Regions from separate parts of the Neobacillus sp. S1115 genome, predicted to be linked through region 2. Evidence: riboswitches for the same ligand, from Rfam matches in the RefSeq annotation. Region 2 holds a riboswitch; each other region holds the start of a gene.
The links. Region 2 has a riboswitch for S-adenosylmethionine ahead of ACZ5B7_RS15495 (5-methyltetrahydropteroyltriglutamate--homocysteine S-methyltransferase). Riboswitches for the same ligand answer to the same signal wherever they lie in the genome.
Positions count from the first base shown of each region.

Region 1: linked by a shared signal. The riboswitch ahead of metK (methionine adenosyltransferase) and the one ahead of ACZ5B7_RS15495 (5-methyltetrahydropteroyltriglutamate--homocysteine S-methyltransferase) in region 2 are both predicted to bind S-adenosylmethionine.
Region 3: linked by a shared signal. The riboswitch ahead of ACZ5B7_RS25470 (O-acetylhomoserine aminocarboxypropyltransferase/cysteine synthase family protein) and the one ahead of ACZ5B7_RS15495 (5-methyltetrahydropteroyltriglutamate--homocysteine S-methyltransferase) in region 2 are both predicted to bind S-adenosylmethionine.

Region 1 is NZ_AP038275.1:5,002,677-5,013,758, forward strand. It holds gene ACZ5B7_RS24500 (alpha/beta hydrolase) at 1-755, opposite strand, end outside; gene ACZ5B7_RS24505 (gamma carbonic anhydrase) at 909-1,433, shown strand; gene asnB (asparagine synthase (glutamine-hydrolyzing)) at 1,458-3,356, opposite strand; gene metK (methionine adenosyltransferase) at 3,589-4,791, opposite strand; SAM riboswitch class I at 5,057-5,190, opposite strand; gene pckA (phosphoenolpyruvate carboxykinase (ATP)) at 5,454-7,040, shown strand; gene ACZ5B7_RS24525 (hypothetical protein) at 7,086-8,036, opposite strand; gene ACZ5B7_RS24530 (RNA polymerase sigma factor) at 8,017-8,541, opposite strand; gene ACZ5B7_RS24535 (DUF2584 domain-containing protein) at 8,641-8,883, opposite strand; gene ACZ5B7_RS24540 (alpha/beta hydrolase family protein) at 8,925-9,713, opposite strand; gene ACZ5B7_RS24545 (ABC transporter substrate-binding protein) at 10,461-11,082, shown strand, end outside.
Region 2 is NZ_AP038275.1:3,186,136-3,197,217, forward strand. It holds gene ACZ5B7_RS15480 (aldolase catalytic domain-containing protein) at 1-408, opposite strand, end outside; gene ACZ5B7_RS15485 (hypothetical protein) at 563-766, opposite strand; gene ACZ5B7_RS15490 (peroxiredoxin) at 988-1,605, opposite strand; SAM riboswitch class I at 1,818-1,916, shown strand; gene ACZ5B7_RS15495 (5-methyltetrahydropteroyltriglutamate--homocysteine S-methyltransferase) at 1,997-3,124, shown strand; gene ACZ5B7_RS15500 (multidrug effflux MFS transporter) at 3,969-5,231, shown strand; gene ACZ5B7_RS15505 (phosphotriesterase family protein) at 5,516-6,460, opposite strand; gene ACZ5B7_RS15510 (long-chain fatty acid--CoA ligase) at 6,841-8,502, shown strand; gene ACZ5B7_RS15515 (MFS transporter) at 8,592-9,809, opposite strand; gene ACZ5B7_RS15520 (ROK family transcriptional regulator) at 9,843-10,877, opposite strand.
Region 3 is NZ_AP038275.1:5,170,801-5,181,882, forward strand. It holds gene ACZ5B7_RS25440 (cysteine desulfurase) at 1-199, opposite strand, end outside; gene sufD (Fe-S cluster assembly protein SufD) at 199-1,509, opposite strand; gene sufC (Fe-S cluster assembly ATPase SufC) at 1,534-2,319, opposite strand; gene ACZ5B7_RS25455 (MetQ/NlpA family ABC transporter substrate-binding protein) at 2,693-3,523, opposite strand; gene ACZ5B7_RS25460 (methionine ABC transporter permease) at 3,539-4,204, opposite strand; gene ACZ5B7_RS25465 (methionine ABC transporter ATP-binding protein) at 4,197-5,222, opposite strand; SAM riboswitch class I at 5,345-5,451, opposite strand; gene ACZ5B7_RS25470 (O-acetylhomoserine aminocarboxypropyltransferase/cysteine synthase family protein) at 5,577-6,893, opposite strand; SAM riboswitch class I at 6,963-7,065, opposite strand; gene ACZ5B7_RS25475 (SCP2 sterol-binding domain-containing protein) at 7,147-7,503, opposite strand; gene ACZ5B7_RS25480 (nuclease-related domain-containing protein) at 7,892-8,671, shown strand; gene ACZ5B7_RS25485 (thioredoxin family protein) at 9,257-9,568, opposite strand; gene ACZ5B7_RS25490 (toprim domain-containing protein) at 9,577-9,933, opposite strand; gene ACZ5B7_RS25495 (YusG family protein) at 10,079-10,318, opposite strand; gene gcvH (glycine cleavage system protein GcvH) at 10,428-10,811, opposite strand; gene ACZ5B7_RS25505 (arsenate reductase family protein) at 10,884-11,082, opposite strand, start outside.

The DNA of each region.
Region 1 (11,082 bases), 1.8 Mb from region 2:
GCATATTCAAATACTTCTTCCCGTTCAGGTTCATTAAAAATTTCGTGGTAACATTTAGGCCATTCTTTAAATCTTTTTTCCGATAATGGCGCATGATTAAACCATTCTTTCACGCTGCCTTTATTCACAATTTTGTCATCCCCGCCCTGCATTACCAGCATAGGGACATCACGTGTTTTTCCGAGGTTAAGGAAAGCTTGTTTAATAGCATCCGCAAGTTCACGATACCATCTTACCGAAACCTTTGTCACGTAAAGAGTATCATTCGAATCAGCTTCCCTGACATCCTCATTCCTCGTTGCCATTTGTACTGTCAGCCCTGAATTCATTCTAAAGGACGGAAAAACCACATTTAAGGCATAGGAAAGAAAGTTTAACAATTTGGATGGCGGCTTGATCAAGCCTAAACATGGAGAGGACAAAATCACGCCAGCAATGTTTACTCTTTCTTCTTGAAGGAGTCGAATAGTAATCAATCCGCCCATACTATGGCCCAGCAAAAAAACAGGCAATTCATATCGATAGGCTGCTTGAACCCAATCCTTTACTTCAAATATGTATTCATCAAAGGAATCGATATGTCCGCGGCGCGATCGCGTTGTCATTCCCTGCCCGGGAAGGTCGGCCATAATGACATGAAAGCCGGACGTGCGCCACATCTCAATCAGCCATCCGTAGCGGCGATGGTGCTCCATGGCGCCGTGAACCATGACAATAACAGCCTTCGCTTCCCCTTCTGCTTCCCACTTCCACATAACTGATCCCCCTAAAACGTTATCATTTTTTGTATTTTACCATATAGGAAAGACGAATAAGAATCTAAATGAATTTTTTAATTGTGATATTTTTTGTCATTCCTTGTCTTGATTCGTTAAAATAGAATTATCATTCAAAAAGGAGCGAGCATGATGATTTACCCTTTTAAAGATAAATACCCTGTTATTTCCGACACTGCCTATATTGCAGATTATGTAACCATTACAGGAGATGTTGAAATCGGCGATGAATCCAGCGTCTGGTTTAATTCCGTTATCAGAGGCGATGTAGCGCCGACAAGAATCGGTAACAAAGTAAACATCCAGGACAATTCCGTCCTGCATCAAAGCCCAAATAACCCACTTATTTTAGAGGATGAAGTGACCGTTGGCCATCAGGTCATATTACATAGCTGCATCATCCGAAAAGGTGCACTTATTGGAATGGGATCGATTATTTTGGACCAGGCGGAAATTGGCGAAGGTGCCTTTATTGGTGCTGGCAGTCTTGTTCCGCAAGGCAAAAAAATCCCTCCTAATACATTAGCATTTGGAAGACCAGCTAAAGTTATTAGGGAAATCACGCCTGAAGACATTAAGGAAATGGAAAGAATCACAAGAGAATATGCAGAAAAAGGGCAATTTTATAAATCCCTGCAAAAAGGCACCCAATCTTAACGATGGGTGCCTTTACTTTTCCATTTATCTACTCGCTAATACTATATCTTTTTTATACTCGCTTTGAAAGGAATATACTCCTTCAACATACACCTGATGCCAAACCATAAACATAAGAACAGTCCAAATCTTTCGGCTGTTGTCTGCTTTATCCTGACAATGGTCATCAAGAAGCTTTAACAGGTACGTCTTATTGATTAAATGGTCTGTCTGGCTTTCACGAATGATATTTTTTGCCCAATCATTCATCTCAGCCTTTAGCCAATGGCGGATAGGAACAGGGAAGCCAAGCTTCTTCCTGTTTAGAACATGGTCAGGAACGACCCCTTCAGCAGCCTTACGCAAAACATACTTGGTAGTGCCGTTAGCTGTTTTCAAGCTAGTTGGGATTTTCGAGGCCACTTCAAATACTGCTTTATCTAAGAACGGCACGCGCAGTTCCAATGAATGAGCCATTGTCATTTTATCAGCCTTTAGCAAAATATCGCCGCGCATCCAAGTATGGATATCGATATATTGCATCCGGTCAACCGGATCATAGCCTCTTGATTCCTCATAAAGAGGCTTGGTGATATCGGTATAGTTCAAGCCTTCACGATAGACACTCAAAAGCTCACGTTTTTCCGCTTCGTCGAACATCTTGGCATTACCAATGTAGCGCTGCTCCATCGGTGTCACCCCGCGTTCAATAAAGCTCTTTCCTTTCATCCCTTCCGGAAGCATATCGGCAATTCCTTTTAAAAGGACCTTTCCGATTCTAGGAATTTTATTAAAAATCTCCAAATCGCCAGGTTCGCGGTAAATATTATAGCCGCCAAACAATTCATCAGCGCCTTCGCCTGAAAGAACAACCGTAACATGCTTTCTCGCTTCACGGGCGACAAAATATAATGGAACACAGGCTGGGTCGGCAAGCGGGTCATCCATATGCCAAATAATTTTCGGAACTTCTTTCATATATTCCTCAGGCGTAATGATATAACTGATGTTTTCTACGCCAAGCTTTTCAGCTGTTTCCTTGGCAACATCAATTTCGCTGAAGCCATTGTGCTCAAATCCGACGGAAAACGTTTTAATAGACGGATGGAATTGCTTTGCAATCGAGGCAATGATGGAAGAGTCAATCCCACCTGATAAGAAGGAACCAACCGGAACATCACTGCGCATATGCTTTTCAACCGAATCAAACAGAATATCACGGATTTCCTTTACGAAATCATCTTCCGATTTTAGTACTGGGTGAAAATGTGCCTTCCAGTAGCGGTTCATTTCCATCTTCGAGCCGATTTTTTTTGTAAAATAATGGCCTGGTTCAAGCTTTTTAATTCCTTCAGATAGGGTATCAGGTTCTGGAACAAACTGATAGGTTAAATAATGCTGCAATGAATCATAATCCAGCACATCATTTTTAAGAGCCAGCAAAATGCTCTTTTTCTCAGAAGCAAAGAAGGTTCTGTCACCATCCTCCATATAAAAGAATGGTTTAATTCCAAACGGATCTCGTGCCCCATAAAGTGTTTGTTCCTGCTTATCCCAGATTACAAAAGCAAACATCCCGCGCAAGCGTTCAACTGCTTTTTCTTTTAGATGGCTGTAGAGGGCAATGATAACCTCTGTATCAGAGCTTGTGGAAAAAGTTAGTCCTTCTTTGAGCAACTCTTCACGAAGCTCGACATAGTTATAAATTTCACCGTTAAAAATAATCCAGTATCTTTCGTTTTCATACGTTAGCGGCTGGTGCCCGGATTCAATATCAATGATACTTAACCGGCGGAAACCAAATTGAATATGATCATCATAATAATAACCATCATCATCTGGTCCACGATGGGTTATAATATCGTTCATATTTTTAAAAAGCTGCTTTTCTTCGTCACGATAATTTTGCGTTTTGTCATGTACACAACCGATAAAACCGCACATTATGTACCTCACCTACTCTATTTCAAAATATCCTTTTGTAAAAACATACTCTCTAATACTACCACTTTTTTTTCAAAAATGGCACTGTGAACAAAAGGAAAATCATGTATCATCATTTTTCACTTCAATAGTCCTACTTAAACATTTTATTCCAATTTTTAAAACACTGAACAAGAAAATAGACGTTTAATGAAAAATGGGAGTTACACCTTAATGCAACTCCCACTCCATATTATTTTCCTTCTGCCTGCTCACGTAATGCATCTGCTTTATCAGTGCGTTCCCAAGGGAGATCAACATCCGTACGGCCAAAATGTCCGTAAGCTGCTGTTTGCTTATAGATGGGGCGGCGTAAATCCAGCATTTTAATGATTCCTGCAGGGCGCAGGTCGAAGTTTTTACTTACTAAGTCAACCAATACCCCTTCGCTGACTTTGCCTGTGCCAAAAGTATCGATGGAAATCGATACCGGTCTTGCTACACCAATAGCATAGGCAAGCTGGACTTCACATTTTTCAGCTAAACCTGCTGCGACAATATTTTTTGCAACATAACGTGCAGCATAAGCGGCAGAACGGTCAACCTTTGTCGGGTCCTTACCGGAAAAAGCGCCTCCGCCGTGACGGGCATAGCCTCCGTAAGTATCCACGATAATTTTACGGCCAGTCAGTCCTGCATCCCCCTGCGGTCCGCCGATTACGAAGCGGCCGGTTGGGTTTATAAAATATTTTGTATTTTCATCGATTAATTCTTTTGGTACAACCGGATTAATGACATGTTCCTTAACATTGCGCTGGATTTGCTCTAGTCCAATTTCCGGATGGTGCTGGGTGGAAATAACAATTGTATCAATCCGAACCGGTTTGTTGTTCTCATCGTATTCGACCGTTACTTGTGTTTTTCCGTCCGGACGAAGGTATGGAAGGATATCCTCTTTACGAACCTCAGTTAACCGGCGGGCAAGCTTATGGGCTAAAGATATTGGAAGAGGCATCAGCTCTTTCGTTTCGTTACAGGCGAAGCCGAACATTAAGCCTTGGTCACCTGCACCAATTGCTTCAATTTCTTTATCTGACATTTGACCTTCACGAGCTTCAAGTGCTTGATTGACACCCATGGCAATGTCAGGAGACTGTTCATCAATCGAGGTTAACACCGCACATGTTTCCGAATCAAAGCCATATTTCGCACGAACGTAGCCAATTTCTTTGATCGTCTCACGAACAATTTTTGGGATATCTACATATGTAGAGGTAGTGATTTCGCCGGCAACTAGAACTAAACCGGTCGTTACTGATGTTTCAGCAGCTACGCGGGCATTTGCATCCTTTGCTAGAATGGCGTCTAAAATAGAATCAGAAATCTGGTCACAAATCTTATCAGGATGACCTTCAGTTACTGATTCAGAAGTGAACAAATGGCGTTTTAGTGACATCTGAATTCCTCCTATAATAATGAAATAATGAGGCTGCTTTTTTCAAAGGTTAACACCCTTTCCAAATAACCTCCATTTTGATACGGAACTCATCCCTAATAGTATGAAATAAACATCAGGTTTTTATGAAATACTACCGAAAAAACCCAACCGAAATTCTTTAGAAGATTAGTAAAGCGATTCAAACAGCACGTGTGTTTGCCAAATAGACAAAAAAACCTTTCCATGAGGAAAGGTTGAATGCAAACATTTTGCGTGCCTTTCACTCTTATCGTTCAAGGACAAGCCTTGCATCAGGTTGAGCACCTTTGCCCGAAAAACGACTAAAAATAGACATTTTCCTAGTTGCAGGTTGCTGGGTTTCATAGGGCCTGTCCCTCCACCAGCTCGGGATAAGAGAGTATCCGTTCAAGGTTAAATCATACCCCAGATTCTTAAAGTATGTCAATGTATTTTTTAGCAACATTAACCAAAATATACAATGGAGTATGATACAAAATATGCTTAAACTGTTTTTTTCATGACTTTTTAATCACCTTTAGAATAAGGTATAAAATACAGCATAATTTCGTCAATTAGTATAGACTATTATTTTAATTGTGTTATACTATTCAATATTAATATATCAAATTAAAAAAACCATAAAAAGGAAGGTTCATTAAATGAATTCTGTTCATATCCCAAATGAATTAAAGGAATTACTTAATGAAAGTAATGTCCAAGTCCAATTATCTGTGCCGCAGCTAGTTGAAAAAATCCTCAGCAGAAAAGAAGGGACACTCACTTCCACCGGAGCGGTTCGTGTTTCAACAGGAAAATATACTGGGCGGTCTCCAGAAGACAAATTCACTGTTTTGGAGGAGTCAACCAAAGATAAAATTGCCTGGGGTTCTTTAAATCAGCCAATCTCACAAGAGACTTTCGATCATCTTTATAATAAGGTATTAGAATACTTAAAACAGCAAGAAGAAGTTTATGTATTTAAAGGCTTTGCTGGTGCTGATAAGAAATCACAACTGCCGATTCAGGTCATAAATGAATTTGCTTGGCATAATCTTTTTGCCCACCAGTTGTTCATTCGGCCTTCGGAAGATGAACTTCTGACTCATGAAGCTGAATTTACAGTAATTTCTGCCCCTAATTTCAAAGCAGACCCGGCAGTCGACGGTACGAATTCTGAAACCTTCATTATTATATCATTTGAACGCCGCGTAGTTCTAATTGGAGGAACTGAATATGCGGGGGAAATGAAAAAATCAATTTTCTCTGTCATGAACTATTTACTGCCTGAAAACAATATTTTCTCTATGCACTGTTCAGCGAATGTCGGCATTGAAGGGGACGTAGCATTATTCTTCGGTTTATCCGGAACTGGAAAAACAACTCTTTCCGCTGACCCTAATCGCCGTCTAATCGGCGATGATGAGCACGGCTGGTCATCAAACGGCGTCTTTAATATTGAAGGCGGCTGCTATGCAAAATGTATTAATCTATCCCGTGAAAAAGAACCGCAAATCTTTGATGCCATCCGTTTCGGGACCGTTCTTGAAAATGTTGTGATTAACCAGGAATCGAGAATTCCGGATTACGATGATGGAACATTAACAGAAAACACTCGGGCCGCATATCCAATGGAGGCCATTGATAATATTGTCCAGCCTAGCATTGCCGGCCACCCGAATACCATTGTGTTTTTAACTGCAGATGCATTTGGTGTTCTTCCGCCAATCGCTAAATTAACAAGGGAACAAGCAATGTACCATTTCTTAAGCGGATTTACATCAAAGCTTGCTGGCACAGAGCGTGGCATTACTTCACCGCAGGCAACCTTCTCAACCTGTTTTGGTGCACCATTCCTGCCGCTGCCGGCTACACGCTATGCTGAAATGCTAGGAGAAAAAATACTTGAGCATAACGTTAATGTGTTTTTGGTTAATACAGGCTGGACTGGCGGAGAATACGGCGTCGGCAATCGTATGAAACTCTCATATACAAGAGCAATGGTGCAGGCAGCTCTTGAAGGAGAACTAAATCACGTAGAAACCGTTAGGGATACATTCTTTGGCCTAAATATCCCGCTCCATATTGCTGGGGTCCCTGATGAAGTGCTTCAGCCAATGAAAACATGGGCAGATCCTAATGCTTATGAAAAAAAGGCAAAAGAATTGGCAGAGCAATTCCGTGAGAACTTTAAGAAATTCGCTAACGTTGCCGTCGAGATTGAAGAAAAAGGCGGACCAATCGTTTAAACAGTAGAAAAAAAGAGGCTGACCTCCAAAATCAGCCTCTTTTTTCTATTTCCCGTCAACTGGTTTCCTTACTTCGACTGCCTCCGATTGCTGGAGAACAGTAAAACGATATTTACCGCTTTTTTTGATGGTAAACCCGCCGCCATACTCCGTAATATGCTTTCCATCCGTTGTTGTATAGTCTGCAACCTTCTTAAAAGTAAATTTCGATGCCTCAGCGGTTTCTAATTGAAATATCTCCAATTCTATTTCATCGGGAAGATTGCTTCCCTCGATTTCAATAAACTCGTGTTCATAAAAGCCGGTATAAAGATCCTCCGCAGAAATCATTAATGTTGATTTGCCAATTGTGATATACGGCTCCTTTACATAAATGGAAAATGCACCAACCTTCTTATCACCAACTGTGAATTGAAGATTCCAAACTCCTGAAAAAGGCAATGGTTTGAAGGTTGTTACAGTGTGAGCATCCGTTCCGTAGATTCCTCCAGATAAAGGAGTTTCAGCAAGGTGCTCTTTGACTCCTGTTTTAACGTGGACCGCATCGACCTTGAGAGATTTCGAATAATCATAGTTTCCCCATAAAAAAATCATCATCTTAGCAACGGTGCCTTTATCTTTTGCAATCCAGTCCTGAGGTGCAAGCAGGCTCACCTTGTTTGGGATACCAAAATTACTATCTGCATAAATAGGTTTCCCCTCTTCATTCTTTAATGCGAAATAATCACCCTCTTGGGCTTTGGTTATAACGGAACTGCCGCCGCCGGGATTCTTTTCCTCCGCTGTATTCGTAAAATAGAAAATCGGGGCAATAAGAGCAAGTATGAACAATGCTGCCACAGCCCCCAGTCTTTGGATGTTAAACGGCTTTCTTGGCTTGACTGTGCCTGCTTCACCAATCCTTTTTAACATGTCCGTTCTCTGTTTTGTAGAAAGCTCATGTTTCGGAAAATCCGCCATCATTTCCAGCAGCTCTTTATCCGATAAATTGCTCAAAATATTCACCCTCCTTTAATTGCTCACTTATTTTTTTCATGGCCCTAAAAAAGGTAACATTCACTTTATTTTCCGACCAGCCAAGAATGTGGCCAGTTTCCTGTGAAGAAAGCTCGGCAATGCCCTTAAGCAAAATTACATCCCGATAATTTGGCTTTAATTCGTTAATTGCTTCATATAAGCGGGCATACTCCTGCTTTTTTAAGATTTTCTCTTCAGTATGAAGTTCTTTTTGATCAGCTGATTCTCGGTTTAATCGTTCCTTCAGCTTTTGCCATACTGATTTTTTTCGATATAAATCAATGGCTGTATTTCTTGCAATGGAAATAAGCCAGGTTTTGGGACTTGCTTCATTTTTAAACCGGGAAAAGGCTTGAAGTGCACGGAGAAAAGTTTCCTGTACCAAATCCTCAACATCTGTCGTTCCGGTATAGTAAACAAGAAAATTGGTAACGTCCTTCTCATAATGAATAAACCATTTCTCTATTTGCTGAATCCCTTCCAACCTTACCCCCCCTCTCTATTTGTTAATCTCTATATAAGACGCTATTGTTTGGCAAATCTTACACTTTTCCAAAAGAAAAAAAGCAGGTGATAACACCTGCTAGTTCGTTGAGTTTAAGGATATTAATTGATATGTTAGTGTTGTGCGGCTGTTTTCCCATTCAACTTTTTTTATTAAAGCTGTACCATTTGAGTTTGTGTCCAGTGTTTTTCTGACATCCACAGGGATTTCAATCGGGTATAATCTGTATCCTTCTTTCACAAGTACAAACAGATTTTCTCCAATCCTTTTTTCATTCCCTTTTGTGACGATTAAAGTATTTAATTCAAGAGGCATACCCATAACATATCCGCTCCTCTGCTATTTATATCTTTATATTACCATTATTTGTTTTGCATTTTCATCCACTTCGTCAAATCTTCCACTACTTTTCGGTTAATTGCCGGCGGAAAATAATGTGTGAAATGATCAAAATACCAGCGTTCGACTGGCTTGTCCAGACTTCGCAGCCTTCTTTCAAGACGATAGGCGTGTTCGACAGATACATTTTGGTCGTTTACACCGTGAATAATCAGGACGGGGGCAGCCAGCCTTTCAAGCTCGAATAAAGGTGTTCTATCTTGATATCGGTCAGGGAATTTCTCCGGTGTCCCGCCGATGACCCGTTTCATCATCCTTCGTAAATCCTTCCGCTCATAGTAGGTCAAGCTCATGTCACTGACACCGCCCCAGGTGACTAAGGAAGATGCATCTGGGAATTCAATTCCCGTCAAAAGCGCCATTACTCCGCCGCGGGAAAAACCAAAGATATGTATCCTTTTTACATTAGGAAGTGATTTTAGCAGGTCGTAGGCCGCATAAGCGTCCGCACGGTCCTCTCCTGCAAAGTCCTCATTCCCTTCCCCCCCCTGATTGCCGCGATAATAGGGGGCAAAAACAATAAAGCCCTCCTGAGCAAACTGGGCAATCCGTGCTGGCCGAACTTTTCCGACGTTTTTGATTCCTCCCCGCAAATAAAGAAATCCATCAGTCGTTGGCTCGTTCTTTGGCTCTGCCAGCATCCCTATTACTCTTAACCCGTTTGAAAGGTAAATGATTTCCTTTAACTCTACATTAGGGTTTGGCGATGGAAAGCGTTTAATATCGATTATTTTACTGTTGAATGGGGTCATATGTGTCTAATCCTTTTTGTATATTAAGGGTCCTTTGTTAACTCTTGTTTAATGTTTCAATAGCTAGAGTTTATGTGTTTACTTCGATCAGCCAGTAGTTATGGACCCGTCATAACTACCCAAACCTTGTTTCCCTTTACCGTTCGGGTGTTATAAACCTTTCATAACTACCCGAACCTGATTTCCCTTTTCCGTTGGGCGTTATAAACCTTTCATAACTACCCGAACCTGATTTCCCTTTACCGTTCGGGTGTTATAAACCTTTCATAACTACCCGAACCTGATTTCCCTTTACCGTTCGGGCGTTATAAACCTTTCATAACTACCTGAATCTGATTTACCTTTTCCGTTCGGGCGTTATAAACCTTTCATAACTACCTGAATCTGATTTACCTTTTCCGTTCGGGCGTTATAAACTGTTCATAACTACCTGAATCTTGTTTCCCTTTATCGTTCGGGCGTTATAAACCTTTCATAACTACCTGAACCTGATTTACCTTTACCGTCCGGGCGTTATAAACCTTTCATAACTACCTGAACCTGATTTACCTTTACCGTCCGGGCGTTATAAACCTTTCATAACTACCCGAACCGGGTATCCCTAACCGTTTAATCAATATACTGGCACTTAGCCTTTTTAAGGTACTACCCCATTAAATAAAAAAATTCTGGAACTGGGCATTCACACATTTTTTTCTTTTTCATACGATATTCTAGGCAATCAGCCCAGATAAGGAGGTTAATTTTATGAAAAAATGGTCAAAAATCAGTTTCTCCTTTCTCCTCATCAGTATACTTATGTTTTCCCTAATTGCTTGTAATAAAGATACCGCTAAAGAACCGAAGAAACTGGAAAAGGTCCGTATTGCAGAAGTTACCAGGTCAATCTTCTATGCCCCTCAATATGTTGCTTTATCAAAGGGATTCTTCAAGGATGAAGGTCTTGATGTCACATTAACGACAACACCCGGCGGTGACAAGACAATGACTGCCCTCATCTCGGGCGGCGCCGATGTGGCTCTGGTCGGCTCGGAAACTTCCATTTACGTATATGCTCAAGGGGCAAACGATCCGGTCATCAATTTTGCCCAGCTCACCCAAACTGACGGCACCTTCCTTGTTTCAAGAGAGAAAATTGACAATTTCTCATGGGATCAATTAAAAGGTACGACCTTCCTTGGCCAGCGTAAAGGCGGCATGCCGCAAATGGTTGGTGAATTCGTGTTAAAGAAGCATGGAATTGACCCGCATCAGGATTTAAACCTAATCCAAAATATTGACTTCGCAAACATCGCCAATGCTTTTGCCTCAGGAAGTGGAGAATTTGTTCAATTATTTGAACCAACTGCCAGCATTTTTGAAAAAGAGG
Region 2 (11,082 bases):
ATTGAGAGATGTCTCATATCCTAAATCATGGAACATTTGGACAAGCTCCAGGCCCTTGTCCACTTCACGGATATAGCAGGCTACCCGAATCATATCCAACACACTTTGCTCGCGAGGCAGGATATCGTTGGGATCGACACGGCCAATATCTACTAATGCAGATAGCTTCGTGAATTTTTTCTCAGGAATGATTTCTTTCAGAAAATGATCATCTAAAAATCTCCATGGATTAGGCTCAGTTGCGTTCAGCAGCTTAGCGGAGTTTTTATAGCCAATCTCCATATATTCAACGCCAGCCGCACTTAGTCCATTATACAAGTCCTGGACAAATTCGATACTGAAATCCCAATTGTTTACTAAACCTCCATCACGGATCGTACAATCTAAAATTTTGCTGCGATGTTCCATAATTTTAAATTCCCCCTGTGGTTATGCTCATTCGTCATAATTTGAATATATATACCATGAATCATTTAAAGGTGTCAAACTTACATGTCAGCCGTTCTAAAAATATATGATAAAATTGTTAAAGTATTTCTATATTAATACTACTATCATTTTATCACTTGGCTCCAATACTTTGACGTCGCATTTGTCTATTTCTTTGTAATTCACTTTGTTTCCAAATGTATTTTTGCATATATAACCTAAGCACGTCATTCATTGACTTTCCATTTTTTTCAACAGCATCTCTAAAACTTTGGATTATGTTTTCTGGTATTTCAAAATTTACTTCTACATTTTTATTTCTGTGTTCCTGGCACATTTTATACCTCCTGACAGACCAATCTATCCATTTTTCCTGGGTAGTCACAAAGGGATGAATATTTAGAATATTTGTATAGAAACTATCATATCAGGTGAAAACGCGTACATTTTTATTAACTTTTCGACAAATTACGACATAATTAAGGAATCAATGATGTATGTAGAGGATCTTAAAAGCCTAAATGAGGCATGAGAACCGTCCCCATGCCTCCCCATGCATCAAATTCTTCCGATATACTTTGGGTCTCTAATGATTCCTGGGTTACCGGGAACCCAGTTAGCTGGGACTCCTTCTCCGGTGCTTCTTCCGTATTGTACCCCTTGTATGATCCTTAGTATTTCGTAAACATTTCGGCCAACTTCTAATGGGTATACCAATTTGGATACAATTATTCCATCTGGATCGATAATGACGGTTGCTCTTAAGGCTGCCCCAACTTTTTCATTTAGGACTCTGTATGCTTTACTGATTTGGTGTGTTCGGTCACTAAGAAGTGGAAATGATACCTGAGAGGCATTGGGAGATACCTCAGCGAATACTTTATGGGCATATACACTGTCCGTGCTGATAGCAAGGACATTTGTATTAAGTGTCTTTAGTTGATCCTTAATAGCAGCGACCGCTGCCAATTCTGTCGGTCAAACAAAGGTAAAATCACTTGCATAAAAAAATAAAATAACCCAGCTTCCACGATAGCTTTCTAGACGAAGCTTTTTTATTTTCTTTTCTGCATGATCATAAGCTTCTGCTTCAAATAGGGGCGCCATATCCGTTGTCTGTGCACAAAATGGCTGCAAAGACCCATCAAAATGACCCTCTCGCCTGTTAAATTCCATTTTTTCACCTCAGATCATCACCTGAATCTTAATTCCTTGCTGCAGTTCATTTTTTGATACCGTTACCACAAATAATATATGTTTAGGTATTTGTCCCATTGAGCCTATTTTGGATAGCTTTTCCATTTAACCACAACAATAGTGTTGTAGATTTTTGTTGACAGAAAATCAGAACAGGTGTATCTTTACTGTTAATTAAATATTTTCGAATATTCTTATCAAGAGAGGTGGAGGGACTGGCCCTTTGAAGCCTCGGCAGCAGACACGTTCGTACTGTGCCAATTCCAGAAGCGAGTGCTTGAAGATAAGAAGAGATTTAGTAATAGCTATTACCCTCTTCTTATTTTTGAGAAGAGGGTTTTTTATTACACCGAGAAAGAAGGAATAATTAATGACAGCAACACTAGTAAAAACTCCATTCAAAGCTGACCATGTCGGCAGCTTTCTTCGAACAGAACCGGTTAAAGAAGCTAGAAAGGCTTTTGCTAATGGGGAAATTGATGCAGATGCCCTGAAGGCGGTTGAGGATCAAGAAATTGAGAAATTGGTTCAAAACCAAATTGGAGCAGGCTTAAAATCCATTACAGATGGTGAGTTTAGACGTTCATGGTGGCATCTGGATTTCTTGGCTGGTTTGGAAGGTGTAGCATTTTTTGAAAATGAATATATCAGTAACTTCAAAGGCGCCCAAACAAGAAACAACGCCATTAAAGTAGTGGGCAAAGTGGACTTTAATGATCATTATATGCTAGAGCATTTCAAGTTTTTAAAGCAGGCAGTTGAAAAATATGGAGATGGCAGCCAAGTGGCGAAGTTCTCCATTCCAAGCCCGAATATGTTATTTACGAGAATTCAAGGCGATGAGTATTACAATGGCAACAGCGAACAACTTTATAAAGATACCGTAGCGGCTTATCAAAAAGCCATCCAGGCTTTCTATGATGCTGGCTGCCGTTACTTGCAATTAGACGACACATCTTGGATTGATTTTGTTTCAGAAGAGCGAATCAATGCAGTGGTTGAAAAAGTTGGCTTGGATGTACATGAAATCATCAAAACAAGAGTAAGTGCAATCAATGAAACCATTGCCGATAAGCCGGAAGATTTGACCATTACCATGCATATTTGCCGCGGCAACTTCAGATCCACCTACATCACAAGCGGCGGGTACGATCAAATTTCCGATGCCATTTTCGCTGAGCTAAATGTGGACGGGCTATTCCTAGAGTATGATGATCAGCGTTCTGGTGACTTCGAACCTTTAAAAGGCTTCAAGCGTCCTAACCTAACCGTTGTACTAGGATTATTCACTTCTAAATTCCCAGAACTCGAGGATCCAGAATCTATTAAGGCAAGAATTAAAGAAGCAAGTCAATTTATTCCATTAGAAAACCTGGCAGTAAGCCCTCAATGCGGCTTTGCCAGCACAGAAGAAGGAAATATTTTAACGGAAGAAGAGCAGTGGAATAAGATTAAACATGTAGTGGCTATAGCTAAGGATGTTTGGGGAACCATTTAAACCCACTAGGAAAGGCCGCCTTCCATTTGTATGATGGAAGGCGGCCTTTTTTTCGATTGGCTGTTTTTGTAAACAATGTGTCTCTAAGATTCCATCTGAATTTGGAAATTTACCCAAACACCTCGGTGCCTATTGGTTGCCCTTGCGAACATATCTTTTTCGGTTTCGGTCACCCATACCCTTTATTGGTTACCGTACCATCATATTTTTTTCGGTTTCGGTCACCCATACCCTTTATTGGTTACCGTACCAACGTATTTTTTTCGGTTTCGGTCACCCATACCCTTTATTGGTTACCGTACCAACGTATTTTTTTCAGTTTCGGTCACCCATACCCTTTATTGGTACCGTACCAACGTATTTTTTTCGGTTTCGGTCACCCATCTCCTTTATTGGTTACCGTACCAACGTATTTTTTTCAGTTTCGGTCACCCATACCCTTTATTGGTTACCGTACCAACGTATTTTTTTCGGTTTCGGTCACCCATCTCCTTTATTGGTTACCGTACCAACGTATTTTTTTTCAGTTTCGGTCACCCATACCCTTTATTGGTTACCGTACTAACAAATTTTTTTTCGGTTTTAGTCACCCATACTATTTTTTAGTCGCCTAATTATATTATTTCCAGAACAGGCGATCATACAAACAATAAGCTATTTTTTCCTTCTTGAAGCAGTTTTTAAAATAAAATGCAACAATCTTCTCGGAATGAACTCTCGATATTTCTGTTTTTTAAATTTATATCTATGTTCCTACTTTAAAGATTTCCCAAATATTGAATAATCTGTTAACATAGAATGATAAAATCTGAGGTAACTAGATTGGATTTACATAACTGGAGGAATGACTTACTATATGGGGGATTTCATACAAAAGGCAGAGGATCATCAAGCAGTGCTTTCTCGTTCTAAACGAGTATGGATGGCGATTGTTCTCGGTTCACTTGCAGCATTTGGACCTTTATCCATTGATATGTATTTACCGGCCCTGCCAAATATCGCAAAAGATTTCCATACAAACGCATCATCTGTTCAACTCAGCCTGTCGCTTTTCGTGATCGGTTTAGCATCTGGGCAGCTGCTCACTGGACCTATCAGTGATGTAACCGGTCGCCGAAAACCACTTTTAGTCGGCTTAATGATTTACTTTATCGTGTCCCTTTTATGCGTACTTAGCCCTTCCATTTGGGGATTAATTATATTGCGGCTCATTCAGGGCTTTGCTGGATCAGCAGGAATTGTCATTTCAAGGGCGATTGTCAGAGATTTATATTCAGGAACTGAATTAACCAAGTTTTTTGCACTTCTTGCATTGGTGAACGGGCTGGCCCCAATCCTCGCTCCGATTATTGGTGCGCAGCTGCTTAAGGCATTTCCATGGCAAGGTGTCTTTATTGTTTTAAGTATCATTGGAATCGTAATGTTTTTTGTCATTCTTTTTGGTTTGCCTGAAACGCTGCCTAAAGAAAAGCGTTCGGCTGGGGGCATGAAGAATACATTTAGACCTTTTTTAAAACTAATCATGGATCGAAGCTTTATGGGATATGCTTTAGCGCAGGGCTTAGTCTTTGCAGGCATGTTCGCGTACATTTCAGGTTCTCCCTTTGTCGTACAGGATATTTACGGTGCCTCCCCGCAAATGTTTAGCATGATCTTTGCGATCAACGCGATCGGGATTATGATCATGAGTCAAACAACAGGCAGGTTGGCAGGGAGAATCCCTGAAGCTAAACTGTTCCAATTCGGATTGGGAATGTCCGCAACAGGCGGAATCATTTTACTGCTTCTTTTATTTTTACAGGCAAAGCTAATTTTGGTTTTGATTCCATTGTTTTTCGTTGTATCCAGTGTAGGAATGGTAAATACAGCAGGATTCTCCTTAGCTATGCAAACACAAGGAAAAAATGCGGGAAGTGCTTCTGCCTTGCTGGGTGTTACTTCCTTTACCTTTGGTGGATTTGTCGCTCCCCTCGTTGGTATAGGCGGCGGGCAGACGGCCATTCCGATGGGCGTAGTGATTTTATGTGCCGGTTGTGGAGCGGTGTTATTGTATTGGATTCTAGTAAAGAGAAACCGAAAAGAGTTGGAAAATAAGATTCGCAATTAAAAATTGTAAAATCGCGAATAAGAGAGTTGATTTCGCAAATAAAACTTGTAAAATCGCAAATAAAACTTGTAAAATCGCAAATAAAAGCGCTGGATTCACAAAAGTTCGTAAAATCACAAATAAAAGGGTTAGTTTCGCTAATAAATGTGCTGAATTCCCAAATAGAACTTGGAAATTCCTCTAAAAAGAGGTATTTTCATACTTTCCGACGGCCTTTCTATTGAATTTCGCCTCATATTTTTAAAAAAGAACACCTTCCATTTTGTATGGAAGGTGTTCTTTTTCTATTTTCCTTCAAACCAGCGGCGGGCATTATCGACCATCATTAGGTTAATTTGTTCTTCCGTTACTCCACTCGCTTTTAATTCTGGGATAATTTCTTCAAGCACAAAAGTCATCGTCCATTTCGGGAGCACATGTTCAATTAGTCCTTCAGGATACCAATCCATCGAGCAGCAGTGATCTTGTGATAAAAACATGCGGTCTGCATAGCCTTGCTTCGCCAGTTCGATAACGGTTGTGTTTCTATTTTCAGTTGTACACTCAGCGGTTAAGCCATAACGGTCCATGCCGATGAATACTCCATGGTCGAGTACCTTCAATATGTACTCCATGTTATCGGTATCTCCGGTATGCCCGATCAGAATCCGCTTTGGATCCACTCCCTCTTCAAGAAGGATATCAATTTGGTTTAAGCCGGTGCCTGTTCCTGGATGAGAATGTGTCATAATCGGTACACCTGTCCGCTTTTGAGCACGGGCAACGGCGCGGATAACCTTCTCAACATCAGGGGTGACCCCTTGTGCGTCCGTGGCACATTTTAAGAACCCTGCTTTAATGGATGTGTTCTGAATTCCGACTTCAATATCGCGGACAAACAAATCTGCCATATAGTCGATGTCGCGGTTTTGGAAATGTGGTGGGATATAGTGATAGGAGTAGATTCCTGTTGCGGCGATAATTTGAACACCCGTTTCGCGGGAGACTCTCTCAATAAAGCGGATATCACGGCCAAGTTCCATGACGGTTGGATCACAGATGGTTTTCACACCGAGTGCTTTTGCTTTGTTCACTTGTACCACTGCTCTAGCGAAGTCTTTCTCCTCATCATACAAATGGGGAAATTGCACGAATACAGACTCAGAGCAAATACGCATGTGCTCATGGATTAACGTTAAACCCAGTTCAGAAGATTCAACTTGTCCTGTAACAGAATTAATAATTGTCATTATTACTCCCCTTTCACCTTCGGTCCATTGAAATTTTTTTAAAAAAATAATCCATAACCTAAGGCTGTAGCACAAAGAATGTTAACGCTTTCAAATTTATGCATAAAAAAATGCATCTGGTACTAATCTCTTTTGGTAACTTTTAAAAGATTATGAATTATCTGATAGATATATTACCAAGCTTCTTCCTGTAAAGTCAATTATGTTTTTGTAAAAAATTCCAGAATCGTTACTAATCTTGAATTCTTGTAGCTTATTATTTTTCTGTGAAAAAAATTAACCCAATTACTAGAATATTCTGTTATTAATGTATTATTATTATAGTTGTAACCGATTTCAACGGAAGTTTTAAAAAAATCTATTTGGTGGTGATTTGTTCAATGTTTACACGTCATTTTGAATTCTGGCCAGAACGGCTGCCGAAAACTTTACCGATCCCTGAATCAACCATTTACGACAATCTGGAAATGACGACAAAGCGTTATCCGAATAAGACGGCAATTATTTTTTACGGAACAGAAATCACCTATAAACAACTACACGCAGAAGTTAATAAACTAGCAGGATATCTGCAGAAAGAGCTTGGTGTAGCAAAAGGCGACCGCGTAATGCTGTACATGCAAAATTCACCACAGTATATTATCGCCTTTTACGCGATATTACGGGCGGACGCTGTCGTAGTGCCAATTAATCCAATGAATGTGAAGGATGAAGTGGCGTTTTATTTATCAGATTGTGATGCCAAAGTGGCGATTGTGGGGCAAGAATTAATTCCGGAAATTGAGCCGTGTTTTAAATTCACTCCTCTTAAGCAGATTGTTGTTGCAGCCTATTCGGACTATGCCCAAACTGATTTGGACTACACGGTCCCTCCTTCCGTGGCTGCTCCAAAAGAAAGATTTGAATCATTAGCGATTATTGATTGGAATGAAGCATTAACAGCAGGCTTAGAAGCTGATCCTAGTAAGGCAACATGCGATGAGTTATGCTGCCTCCCTTATACTTCGGGAACGACCGGCAAACCAAAAGGCTGCATGCACACACATAAAACCTTGCAATCTACTCTTCTAGGTGGAATTGTATGGTCGCAGTCAACACCTGCTGATATTGGTTTGTCAACGCTTCCCCTTTTCCATGTGACCGGACTGCAGCATAACATGAATGGACCGATTTATCTTGGTTCCACGATGGTGATGATGACGCGCTGGGACCGGGATGTTGCCTTAAAATTGATCGATCGCTATCGGTGCACAAGATGGACGAACATTTCAACGATGGTCGTTGATTTATTGGCGCACCCAAATCTCAAAGACTATTCAATCGATTCCCTGAAGATGATTAGCGGCGGCGGTGCTCCCCTTCCTGAAGCAGTCGGCCAAAAGCTTTTAGAGCTGACAGGGCTTCGCTATGTAGAAGGCTACGGGCTAACAGAGACCATTTCACAAACGCATCAAAATCCAGTCGACCGGCCGAAGATGCAGTGCTTGGGAGTGCCGCAGTTTGATGTGGATGCTAGGGTGATTGATCCGGTCTCGTTAAAGGAGCAGGGTCCAAATGTACAGGGGGAAATCATTGTCAATGGTCCCCAAGTCTTAAAAGGCTACTGGAACAGACCTGAGGAAACCAAGAATTCCTTTGTAACGATTGAAGGGAAGGAATTTTTCAGAACGGGCGACATCGGCCGCTATGATGAAGAAGGCTATTTCTTCCTAGTCGACCGTGTCAAACGGATGATCAATGCCTCCGGTTTCAAAGTTTGGCCTGCGGAAGTGGAAAATACTTTGTATAAACACCCATCTGTTCAGAATGCCTGTGTCATTGGTGTTCCCGACCCAAGACGCGGTGAGACCGTAAAGGCGTTTATCGTGCTGAACTCACAAGGAAAAGGAACTTCGGAAGAGGAAATTATCGCATGGTCCAAAGAGCACATGGCAGCCTATAAAGTTCCGAGGATTGTTCAGTTTTTAGATGAACTGCCGATGTCAGGTAGCGGGAAAATCCTGTGGAGAAAGCTGCAGGAGCTGGAAGAGGAAAAAGTGTAATAAGTTTAGGATTACGTTTTCATTTGCTTACTTTCTAAACGACATAAGAAATGACGTATGATCAAAATTTGGCATACGTCATTTTCTTGTTATATTGAACTGGTTTCTTTCCTTTTTATTAAGTCCTTCACTTTCAGTAATGAATTTAATTTTTCTGAACTAAAAAGCATGACTGCCACAAAAATAACAATGCAAATTGGGAAGATCCCTATTGTTGATTGAGATGCTATGAAACCTAGAAACGGCGGCACAAAGGTACTGCCTGTATAAGCAACTGCCATTTGATATCCCATAATCGTCTGGGAATGCGTCTTCCCAAAACGTGTTGGTGTTTCATGTAACATACACGGAAAGATCGGCGCCAATCCCAATCCAATCAATATAAAACCCACTAGCGAAAAATTCGTTGACAATGGCAGGAAAAGAAATACAGCACCGACTAATGCGATGATTTGACCTATCCGAATAAGAGTGAGATTACTAATCTTAAAGGTAATAAAGCCTGTTATTAATCTACCAATCGTTATTCCTGCGTAATAGAGGGAAACCCATTGGGCAGCAGTGGCCGCACTTATCCCTTTGACATTTACCAAGTAACTGCTTCCCCAAAGACCCACTGATGCTTCAACACCACAATAAAACAAAAAGGATGCAAGAGCCAATTTCACTCCTTTAATTTGTAAAGGTTTTATATCCTTACCATCTTCATCAAAAGATGTATCTTCGTAATTTTCATTTACTGCAATATTGCTGTTTTTTGTCACTTTATTCCATAAAGGCAATGTAAGGAAAAGGATGATCACTAACGCAAACTGAATAGCAGAAATAGTGAAATATCCGTTTCTCCAAGAATTTTGAACCGAAATTGACTGAGCCATTATGATTGGGCCAAGAGTGGCTCCGACTCCCCAAAAACAATGGAGCCAGCTCATATGGTGTGCTTTATAATGTGTTGCCACATAATCGTTTAATCCTGCATCAACAGCTCCTGCCCCTAATCCAAGTGGTATGGCACATACCACTATCCAAACAACAGATGGTGCAAAATGAAAACCCAGCAAAGCACAAGCTGTCATGAAGACACTGACAAATGTGACTTTTCCAGTCCCGAACCGTTTCAGTACCTTTCCGCTAACTAAACTTGAGATAATCGTACCGCCCGCAATTGTCATAAAAAGGAATCCAGCTGTATCAAGACGTGCCCCTAAATCTAATTGCATGACTGGCCACGCTGCCCCTAACAATGAGTCAGGTAAACCTAAGCTAATAAAAGCCAAATAAATGATAATTAAAAGGAATGTTATCATGTTTAAACCTCTTTTATTGTGTTCAAATGAACTTTAATTGTTTGTCCCATTCATCATGAGATCAAGTCCAAGACTCTGTAATCCAGATAAATAATCTTGCTTCCAATCACCTATGGTGAGCTCTGGGAGATGTTCTGACGGGAAATATTTTGAGCTCCCGATGGCGACTTTGTTTATTATTTCTTTTTCCATTTCATCACCGCAAAAAATGACGGTATGGGGGTTAATAATAGCTACAAATGATGCCATTAATCTGCATACCGCATCAATCTTTTCATTCTCATAGAATGGTAGTTTCTTTTCCCCACTGCCACTTGCCAGTGCTTGTCCGAAATTTCGGTCATCATACAGCGGAACGAATGAAACCTCTCCTGAAAAAAAAGTACTTCCCCGCACCACATCTCCATTGATCATAATTCCTGCCCCTGGGCCATTTTGGCCAGAATACAAATAGATAAGCGATTGCTTGGACTTCAATCCTCTAGTATTGTGATAACCGAGAACAGCAGCATTCATATCGTTCTCTACTACAACAGGAATAGAAAAATGTTCTTCATAGTACCCTTTTAAATCAAAATTTTGAAACTGCTCATACCCTGGAATGTAAAAAATTCGTCCACGATCAACCGAACCAGGAACGCCAATTGCCATAGAACTGATTTTGGGATATTTAGTAATAATGTTTTCAATGCACTCAGTCAATAAATTTAAACCATCATCTTTTAATACACTCGGTGCTTTTCCTTGTTCCTTTACTTCTCCTAAACAATTGAAAATTGTATAATTAGTCTCTGATTGCTCTAAAAATATGGCCAGACCTAACATATACTCAGGGTTGTATGTATATCTTTTTGCTCTTCTCCCACCACTAGAATCATCTAAACCGGCTAAAATAATTTCCCTATCCTTCTCCATCTGTGCTAAGAACTTACTTATTGTCGGGATACTAATTTCTAATTTATCGCTGAGCTCTAGTTTTGTTGCACTACCAAGCTCCAAAAGAGTTGAACGAATGCCGCGAAGGATGATCTTCTTCATAGATTTCGGAGTAGCTAATAATTCATTCATTGAATTCACCACCTAAGATTACTTTTTAAAATACTTTATAAAGTTGTTTAATAAGTTATGGATACTATATCATATAAGATTTTTGAAAACAATGGAATTTATAAGTGCAGGTTTTGCTAATATTGTCCCTTAACAAATTGAAAAAACCTTCTCGGAATATAAATGAGAAGGTTTTTATTAATAAACGGATGTTATTTTATTATAA
Region 3 (11,082 bases), 2.0 Mb from region 2:
AAGCATCTGTTGCTTTTGTACCTAATGTATGCACACCGCGGTGGACATTTGAATTGTACTCGCGGTAGTATCTGTCAAGTGTTTCAATAACTTGGACGGGCTTCTGCGATGTCGCAGAGCTATCCAGATAAACTAATGGCTTGCCGTTAACTTCCTGGTCTAAAATAGGAAACAGTTTGCGAATATCTTGGATATTCATTATCTTACTTTCCTTTCAATAACTTCCACTAATTGCTGTTTTACTTTCTCAATTGGAAGCTGATTTACCACCGGTGCTAGGAAGCCATGAATGACTAAACGTTCCGCTTCCTTCTTCGGAATACCGCGGCTCATCAAATAATATAATTGCACTGGGTCAACGCGTCCTACAGAAGCAGCGTGGCCAGCCATAACATCATCTTCGTCGATTAATAAAATTGGATTCGCATCGCCGCGAGCTTTTTCACTCAGCATTAACACGCGTGATGTTTGCTCAGCGTCAGATTTAGAGGCGCCATGTTCAATTTTGCCAATTCCGTTGAAGATAGAAGTAGCCTTATCCTTAACAACGCCATGATTCAAGATATTTCCTATTGTATGTCTGCCAAAATGAACAACCTTTGTGGTAAAGTTTTGGGTCTGCTCACCACGTCCAACCACAACAGTTTTCGAATCGCCATTAGAACCGTCACCAAGAAGATTGGTGGTATTTTCAGAAATGGTATTGCCTTCATTCATCATGCCAAGCGCCCACTCGATTCGGGAATCGCGGCCGGTGACACCGCGGCGGTTCACATAGGTTGTGATGCCTTTTGCCAAAGTATCGACAGCACCGTACTGCACCTTTGCATTTGTATTGGCAATTACCTCTGTCAGGATATTTGCCAAGGTATTGGACTCTTCCACTGTGGAAATATAGTTTTCCACATATGTTAAAGAGCTGTTATCTTCTGCGACGACAAGAACATGGTTAAACAGGTTTGCTTCCACATTGTCATGAACGAACACTGCTTGAATCGGTTCCGCAATTTCGATGTTCTTCGGAACATACAGGAAAGCTCCGCCATTGACAAATGCAGCATGGAGAGCAGTCAAACGGTGCTCATCAGCATTGATCGCTTGTGTCATATAATATTTTTTCAATAAATCGCCGTGCTCTCTAGCAGCAGTAAAAATATCGGTAAACACAACACCCTTTGCCTTTAGGTCTTCTGAAAGAGAAATAAAGGCTGGAGTTTGGTTGCGCTGAATATATAAATTTTGTTTTGCCGCATCCAAATCAACTAATGCTTTAACCTCTTCTGGCAATTCTGCCAAAGATGTATATGGAGCACTTTTAACTGTATGCTGCTCAAACTGTGTAAAATTCCATTTATCTATTTTTGTTTTATCTGGTCGAGGCATTGGCAGTTCGTGAAAATGCTCAAGTGCCTTCAGTCGAAGCTCTTCAAACCAAGCAGGCTCGCTCTTTTCTTTTGAAAAAGAGCTCACAAAACCCTTATCAAACGGTAATGTTATTTCTGTTGTCATTGCTAACCCTCCTAACAAAAGCTTTTAAGCTTCTTGCTCAACTGTTTCATCTTCAATACCAAGCTCTTGCTTGATCCAGTCATATCCTTCTGCTTCTAAGCGCTGTGCAAGCTCTGGCCCGCCGGATTTTACAACACGGCCTTGCATCATCACATGCACATGGTCAGGAGTGATATAGTTTAACAGACGTTGATAGTGAGTAATAATTAAGCAGCCGAAATCCTCACCGCGCATTTCGTTGACACCTTTCGATACTACCTTTAAGGCATCGATATCAAGTCCGGAGTCGATTTCATCGAGAATCGCAATCTTTGGCTCCAACATCATTAATTGCAGGATTTCATTGCGCTTTTTCTCACCGCCGGAGAAGCCTTCATTAAGGTAACGCTGCGCCATATCTAGATCCATTTCAAGGTATTCCATTTGCTTATCCATTTTACGAATGAATTTCATTAAAGAAATTTCGTTACCTTCGCCAAGACGGGCGTTAATCGCCGAACGCAAGAAGTCAGCATTCGTTACACCGTTAATTTCGCTTGGGTATTGCATGGCTAAAAATAGTCCAGCACGAGCGCGCTCATCTACTTCCATTTCTAAAACATCTTGCCCATCAAGCGTAATGCTGCCGCTTGTTACTTCATATTTAGGGTGACCCATGATAGCAGAAGATAATGTAGATTTACCAGTTCCGTTAGGACCCATAATGGCGTGAATTTCGCCGCCTTTTATTTCAAGGTTGACACCCTTTAAAATTTCTTTCCCATCAATTGCTACGTGCAGATCTTTAATTGTTAAAGTTGATCCAGCCATATTCATACCTCCGAAAATGTATTGTATCTTTGCAGACAGATTTTTTAAGATCTTCCGCATTCATTCTCACTTTATTCTCATTACAATCTTATAACAAATGAAATTTGTTAGCAACTTTTTAATAGTAATAACTAGCATGTATTTTCACTAAGAACATGCTAAATGAGAATAGCAGGAAGTTTTTAAAGAAAATTCAGATAAAGACTTTTTATGTAATACAAGCCCGAATAAAATGATACCTTATTTTTTGCTAAAATGCCATGGGTGGTTATGGCATCTATTTTTTACTACTTAATGAGCTTTCATGTAATGAATGCAGAAAAGCCAGTGAATCCTCACTGACTTTTCTGCAATATTGCTACATATTTAATAATTACTCGGTTGCCGCAATAACAGCACCTTTGTATTTATCCTTAATAAAATCTTGAATTTCTTTCGATTGAAGAACCTCTACAAGTGTTTTGATTTCTTTACGGTCTTTGTCTTCTGAACGAACTACTACAAGGTTGGCTGGAACCACGTCACTGCCTTCAAAGGCAATACCATATTTTCCAATATCAATGCCGCCTTCTAATGCATAGTTAGTATTAATGGCAACCGCATCACCTTCACCGTTTTCGAAGGAAGATGCTAATAATTTTGCTTCAATTAATTTAGGGAACTTCAGGTTCTTTGGATTTTCAACGATATCATCTATTCTTGCGTTTGCACCAACGCCTTCTTTAAGCTTGATTAATCCAGCCTTTTCAAAAATCGGCAGGATACGGCCGTGGTCGCTTAAAGAATCACTCATAATAATGGTTGCACCATTTGGAAGATCTTTTAGACTTTTATACTTTTTTGAGTAAATGCCGATTGGTTCTTTATGAACCCCGCCCACACTGACAAAATCAAAATCTTTATTTTCTTTCATCTGCAGATCTAAATACCCAGGTGTTTGGAAATAGTTTGCATCTATTTCTTTATCCTTTAATGCTACGTTTGGCAGAATATAGTCTTGGAAAACTTGAATTTCCAAATCAATACCTTTTTTCTTCAATATTGGCTTTGCAGCTTCAAGTACTTCTGCGTGTGGTACAGCAGTTGCACCAACAACTAATTTTTTGTTCCCATCTTTATCTGCTGAATCATTTTTTGCACCGCCGCAGGCCGCTAAGGCAAATACGGTAAACGCAATGAAGATCAAACCCAGAACTTTTTTCATTTTTTACTCCTCCTGTTAACGTTTATCTGTTCTCTTTGTAAAATAATCTCCAATAAATTGGATAATAAAAACTAAGATTAAAATAGCAATTGTTGCCACTAATGTAACCATTGGCCTGTTGCGTTGAAAGCCTTCTAGATAGGCAAAATGGCCAAGTCCACCAGCTCCAATGACCCCAGCCATTGCAGTGAAACCAACAAGTGAAATCGCCGTAACGGTAATCCCAGAAATTAATGCTGGCAAGGATTCTGGTATTAATACCTTAAAAATAATATGTCCATGTGTTGCACCCATTGATTGGGATGCTTCAATCACACCTTTATCAATCTCCCTAAGGGCGATTTCCACCATTCGAGCATAAAACGGAGCTGCTCCAATAATCAGTGCCGGCAGTGCAGCATTGGCACCGAGCATTGTCCCAACGAGAACTTTAGTAAAAGGGATTAATAAAACAATTAAGATAATAAAGGGAATGGATCTAAAAATATTTACAAAGCCAGCAATAATAATGTTTACTCCGCGGCTTTGCCATATGTTTCCTTTACTCGTTAGAAATAGCAGCAGGCCAAGCAGCAAGCCCAAAATAAATGTCGCAAGGACCGAGATGGCGGTCATATAGATCGTTTCACGTGTTGCCAGTAACAGCTCATCCCACTTAACTAATTCCATAAAGTCAGCCATTACTGATCACCTCCACGCCCACTTGCTGCGAGTGAATATAATCGATGGCTTTCTGAATTTCATTAGCTTGGCCATCCAAATGAATAAATAATGTTCCATAAGACCCGTTTTGCGTATGAGAAATATTCCCTTGGAGAATATTTACTACGACATCAAAATCACGAATCACACGTGTGATTAATGGCTGTTCTGTTGCTTCCCCAAGAAACGATAGTTGAATGACCTTTCCATGCGGATAGCGCTCTAGCAAATGCTCTGCTGTTTCCTTTGTTTTTTCCGGTTCGGTTACCTGCTGGACAAACCGTTTCGTAATCGGCTGCTGAGGGTTTTTAAATACATCAAGCACCGGACCAAGCTCCACAATCCGCCCACTTTCCATGACCGCTACTCGATGACAGATTTTCCGGATGACATGCATTTCGTGAGTAATCAGCACAATCGTTAAGCCGAATTGTTTATTGATATTCACTAAAAGGTCGAGAATAGAGTCTGTTGTTTGCGGGTCGAGCGCTGATGTTGCCTCGTCACATAACAGCACCTTTGGGTTATTGGCAAGGGCCCGGGCAATCCCGACCCGCTGTTTCTGCCCGCCGCTCAACTGTGAAGGGTAGGCGTCACCTCTGCCCTCAAGGCCAACTAACTTGATCAACTCTTCAACTCGTTTTTTCCTTTCCGGTGCGCTCACACCGGCAATCTCTAATGGAAAAGAGATATTTTCGCTAACTGTTCTTGACCAAAGTAGATTGAAGTGCTGGAAAATCATGCTGATTTCCTGACGGGCTTTTCTAAGCTCTGCACCCTTTATTTTTGAAATCTCCCGGCCAGCCACGTTGACAGTTCCACCCGTAGGCAGCTCAAGGCCATTTAACATGCGGATTAAGGTACTTTTACCAGCCCCGCTATATCCGATCACACCAAAGATTTCTCCTTCTTTTATATCCAGGTTTACTTCATCAACAGCTTTTAACTGTCCCTGCTTGGTAGAAAAAATCTTTCGTACATTTTTAATGGAAATCATTGAATCACCTACTTCTTGTCCTTATTATAGGATTTGATAATTTTCATGAAAGAATTCTATTTTAGTAAAATAAAAAGCCTCTCTGCAAAGGCAGAAAGGCATCATTATTAAATGAATCCTTTCTCCCATCTTTCAAAGCCGCAGGCTTTGTGTGAATTGGCACCATTTCAATAAAATTGACGGTTGCCGGGCTTCATAGGGCACATCCCTCCACCTCTCTTGATAAGAGCAAAAGCTATCCTATATTTAATTATACATGCATTAATACTATTATTATGAAAGTAATAGTATCACGGTTAGATAGTAGTGTCAACGACAAAATTCTACATTTTCAAAAAACTATTTAAGGAAAATTTAGGCATTGGTTTTTAAAGATGTTAAGCCTGTTGCAGCTTCGATTGCGTCCTCTAAATCTTCCACTAAGTCCTCAACATTTTCGATTCCAATGGATAGACGGATCAAGTCCTCAGAAACACCCGCTGACTTTAATCCTTCCGCATCCAGCTGCTGGTGTGTGGTGCTTGCTGGGTGGATAATTAAGCTCTTGGCATCGCCGACATTAGCCACGTGCGCCCATAGGGTGATCGCATCGATTAATTTCGCACCGGCTTCTCTTCCGCCTTTAATGCCAAATACAACCATTGAACCAGCGCCCTTAGGTAAATATTTTTGTGCCAATTCATAGTCAGGATGTGATGGATGCCCCGGATAAGAAACCCATTCAACCGCAGGATGATTATGCAAGTATTCCACTACCTTTTTGGTGTTGGCGACATGCTCTTTCATCCGTACATGAAGCGTTTCTAACCCAAGAACAAACTGGAATGAGCTTTGCGGGCTTAAAGCCGGCCCCATGTCGCGGAGAAGCTGTACGCGTGCTTTAATAATATAAGCAACTGGTCCAAGTGCCTCTGCATAAACAAGGTCATTATAGCTGGAGTCTGGCGTTGTTAAGCCAGGGAATTTCGGTGAATTCCAATCGAACTTGCCTCCGTCGACAATAATGCCCCCTGTAGTTGTTCCATTACCTAATATCCACTTGGTTGCGGAGTGAACGACGATATCAGCGCCATGCTCAATTGGACGGCACAAGTATGGTGTTGCAAAGGTATTGTCCACGATAAGAGGAACCCCTGCTTCATGAGCAATATTGGCTACTTTTTCAATATCCAGGATTCTTAAGCTTGGGTTGCCGATCGTTTCAGCGAAAACAGCTTTTGTTTTTTCCGTAATGGCGGCACGGAAGTTTTCCGGATTCTCTGGGTCGACAAACTTCACATTAATCCCGTATTTAGGCAGGGTCACTGCAAATAGATTATACGTTCCACCATATAGATTGGATGCAGCAACAATCTCATCACCCGCTTCGGCAATGTTTAAGATGGCCAATGTGATGGCAGACATACCGCTTGCCACTGCCAGTGCGCCAACGCCGCCTTCTAGAAGCGATACTCTTTCTTCAAAAACAGTTGTCGTTGGATTGTGAATCCGTGTATATATGTACCCAGGTTCCGCTAACGCGAATAGATTGGCGGCATGCTCTGTGCTTTTGAATTGGTAGGCGTTATTTTGATAGATAGGTAGCGCCCGTGCTCCTGTTACAGGGTCTGGTGAGAGTCCACCGTGAACACTTAATGTTTCAAACCTTAACTTCTTTTGTTTTTCTGACATAGTTCTTATTCCCTCCCAATATAAAAATAAAACCCATGCTTCCTATAAGAAGATGGGGGTTCTCCGCTCTTCTTATCTTTCAGAGCCCGTTTGCTCTGCTGGATTTAGCACCGTGTGGTCCACCGGTTGCCGGGCTTCAACGGGCCAGTCCCTCCGCCGCTCTTGATAAGAATGTATATTTAGTTTGCTGTTCGTTGCTTGAATATTCTAAAAAAATAATACCTGAACTTTAATTCCGAGTCAATACCTTTGATTAAATTATTTTGGCAAGATTTGTCTGACCTTTAGTTAAATAAAATAGTGATTCCAGTAGTAATATGGTCCTTAGTGCGCCTTTTACGTTCAGGGCGCCATTCCGTTGCAGTACCCTTAATCTTTCTTGCCCCCCGAGAAGTTGCTTTAGTTCTTGCGGGCCGCCGTGGATTTGGCAATTTGCCTGATCCGAGTGTGAGTCATAGAGGGCGAATATTTCCCCGTTTTTAATAACCAGTTGAACCGATTGCTGTTCGGTGGTGCTTAGGCTAATCCTAAGTTCTGCGTGCTGAATTAGCGGAAGAATATGGCCTTGGTCTTTTAATGTTTTTAAAAAGCTATTAACCTCTTCTATCATTTTAATCACTCCGGAATCCACGTCTATACCAATTACTATTCAGCAGCGATTCGCCTATTCCTTTATGAATTGCTCGACATTATCTTCGGACGGGTGGGGAAATATTAACATTTCCCGAGAAATATGTCGGACTATGCTGGATGCTGGTAATGTTAACAAAATATTCATACATTCTAATTTGCGTTTCAGTAAGTTGAAGTAAAATTGGATATGGGTATTTTTAATTATTTGAGAGGATGCGGACTATGCCTATACCAAAAAAATCGCGCGGAGTACCAAAGGAGTTGCTTATGTTACGTGCCTTAAACCCGCGTATGGCACTTGCTGATACAGACAGGAGAAAGTATTACAGTATTACTCTCTTGAAAAAGGCTATCAAGGAGAAGTGATGTTTGATGCTATTACCGAAGGATTGAAGAATAACTGCATCGTATTAAATGACTTGCTCTTTAAATTGAAAGGAAAATACTTTCAAATCGATACTATTATTATTTTTCAAAAAACAATTTACCTGATTGATGTTAAAAATTTTGAAGGAGACTATATTTATAAATCTGATCCCGACCGTTTTTGTAAAAATGATACCGAAATTGACGACCCTATCCTTCAATTAATTCGGAGCGAGTCAAAGCTGCGGCAGCTTCTCGACGAATACAGATTTAATTTGCCGGTTGAATCCTACGTGGTTCATATTAACCCCACGTTCGCCTTATACAATGCTCCTCAAAACAATCATGTTATTTACCCAACACAACTCAATCGCTTCATAAGAAAATTAGAAAATATCCCATCAAACCTTAATGGTGGCCATGAGAGATTGGCAGACCTGTTAATTTCTCTGGATCAAGGTGATTATCCAAATGCTACAAAGCCCGCTTATAGTTATGAGGAACTGAAAAAGGGTCCTTATTGTCAGCAGTGCAGCTCATTTTCTGTTTCTGTTGGGGAGAGGAAAATGGTTTGTAATACGTGTGGTTGTCAGGAGAAACTGGAGTCTGTAGTGCTGCGCAGTGTTGGGGAGTTAAGGTTGCTTTTTCCTGAGTTTAAGATTACGACGAATTTGGTGTTTGAGTGGTGCGGGGGTGTTTTTTCTAAGAAAATGATTCGAAGGGTTCTTAAGGAAAACTACAAACTAATAGGACATGGTCAATGGTCGTTTTTTGAGTAAATAATTACCTTTTTGGGTATTGGGGGATAATAAGTTTACGGCTAGGGCACCCATTCCTTTTATTGGTTACCTTTCCCTTTGGATTTACAGCGGGTCGGGCGCCCATATCCCCTATTGGTTACCCCTCCTCTTGGTTTTGCGTCGGACCGGGCACCCATTCCCTTTATTGGTTACCCTTCCTCTTGGTTTTACAGCGGTTTGGGCACCCATTCCCCTTATTGGTTACCTTTCCTCTCGATTTTGCGCCGGACCAGGCACCCATTCCCTTTATTGGTTACCTTTCCTCTTGGTTTTACAGCGGTTTGGGCATCCATTCCCCTTATTGGTTACCTTTCCTCTCGATTTTGCGCCGGACCGGGCACCCATTCCCTTTATTGGTTACCCTTCCTCTTGGTTTTACAGCGGTTTGGGCACCCATATCCCTTATTGGTTACCTATCCTCTCGATTTTGCACCGGACCGGGCACCCATTCCCTTTATTGGTTACCCTTCCTCTCGATTTTTCGGCAGCTCGGGCTCTAAGACGCCTTAATGGTTATCTTTTTCCTCAAACCAAAAAACAGACGCCCCGCCCGGCGTCTGTTCATCATCTCAAATACCCTTTTATTTTCTCCAACACATACGGAACCGAATGAAATGCATAAAGCGTCTCTGCAACACGCCCACCTTCCACAAACAATAAACACGGCACACTCTCAATCGCAAAAGACCGAGCCAAATCAGGGTAGTAGTTTAAGTTCATTTTTCCAATACTAACATCCCCAAGTGCTGCCTCCGCGACAACTAGCATTTTCCCGGCCACCTGGCAGGTCCCGCACATGGGTGTATAAAAGTAAACTACGCCGCGCTCGCCGCTCTCCCAAAACGCGGAAAATTCATCTCGATTCCATTCTAACATCAGTAACTTCAGCCCATCTCTAAAAACTCTTTATGCACGTCAATGTTTGCCCCCAGCAGAACCGTTGCTAAGTGGTGCTCTGGGGCGGTTGCCACTTCGCGGTACATTCGGTCTATATATAAATGCTCTGCATTTGGAAATTCTCTTTTAAAAAGCTTGCGCAGCTTTTCACCTGCAGCATCGGCGTCAACAAGAATGTAGACATCTTTGTCCTCAAGAATATCAATCCACTCATCCAACTTTGTGTGGCTAATGGTCCCGTTTGTACAAATTATTTCGACGGGCTCTTTTAAAATATTCTTGACCTTGTTTTTGTCCGACTTTCCTTCCACAATAAGAACTTTGTCAACATACGAATCATTCATCATCCATCACCTGATATGAAGTGGTTTACTGTTAACATATTCCGGAATTACTAATACGTGTACACATCTTTGTATGTCAACTATACCATCATTAGTATTTTAAAAATAGGAATTTGCTTAAAAGATGATGGAATCTTTTCATGTCTCAGCACCATCCACCATCATCACAGTCAGTATACTTGGCATCCCGGCCCTCTGTTGTGGTGACATGCTGATATATTTTTTGGCCTTCGGCTTCAAAATGATGTTCGAGCTTCATTTGAACATTCTCTGGAAGCTTACATATGCCGATTGACTGATTTTCCAAAAACAGCTCTAATTCTCCATTTTTGAGCTTGCCCACTACCCGGTCTGTTACGTCTATCTTATGTTGATTCAATGCCATTTTTTCCACCTGCCATATAATTTTATTTATAGTTTCCCCATTAACGCAGAAGAAAAAGTGGTAATAAAAAGAAAAAGCACCCGCAATGGGCGCTTTTTCGCTCAAAAAATTAATCTTCTTTAATCATTTCTTCGTATTGCTCAGCAGTCAGCAGTTCATCCAGCTCGCCGTTATTTGAGACTTCAACCACGATCATCCATGCTTTTTCATATGGAGATTCGTTCACATATTCAGGGTTATCGTTCAGGTCTTCGTTAATTTCAACAACCTTGCCGCTTACGGGAGAATAAAGTTCGGAAACCGTCTTAACAGACTCAACGCTGCCGAATGGTTCGCCGGCATTGATCTCATCGCCGACTTCAGGAAGTTCAACGAACACGATGTCTCCTAATTCATGCTGTGCAAAGTCGGTGATTCCAATACGCACGAGGCTGCCTTCGTTTTTTACCCATTCATGTTCTTCAGTATAACGCAATTCTTTTGGTGTACTCATTGTCTAAATCCCTCCATGATTTTGCTAATAATATCTATCATCGAAATATATCGATTGCCAATTTAATGTGGACTATTTCGTCCATACTTTCTCAAACTCATCTTCTTTAAAGCCGACAGTGACATGTTCACCGTCTGTTAAAATCGGGCGTTTCAGCAACATGCCATCAGACGCAAGCAAGTCTAACAGTTCATCTTCGGAAGCGGTCTTTAATTTGTCTTTAACGCCTAATTCACGATATTTCATTCCGCTAGTGTTGAAAAACTTCTTT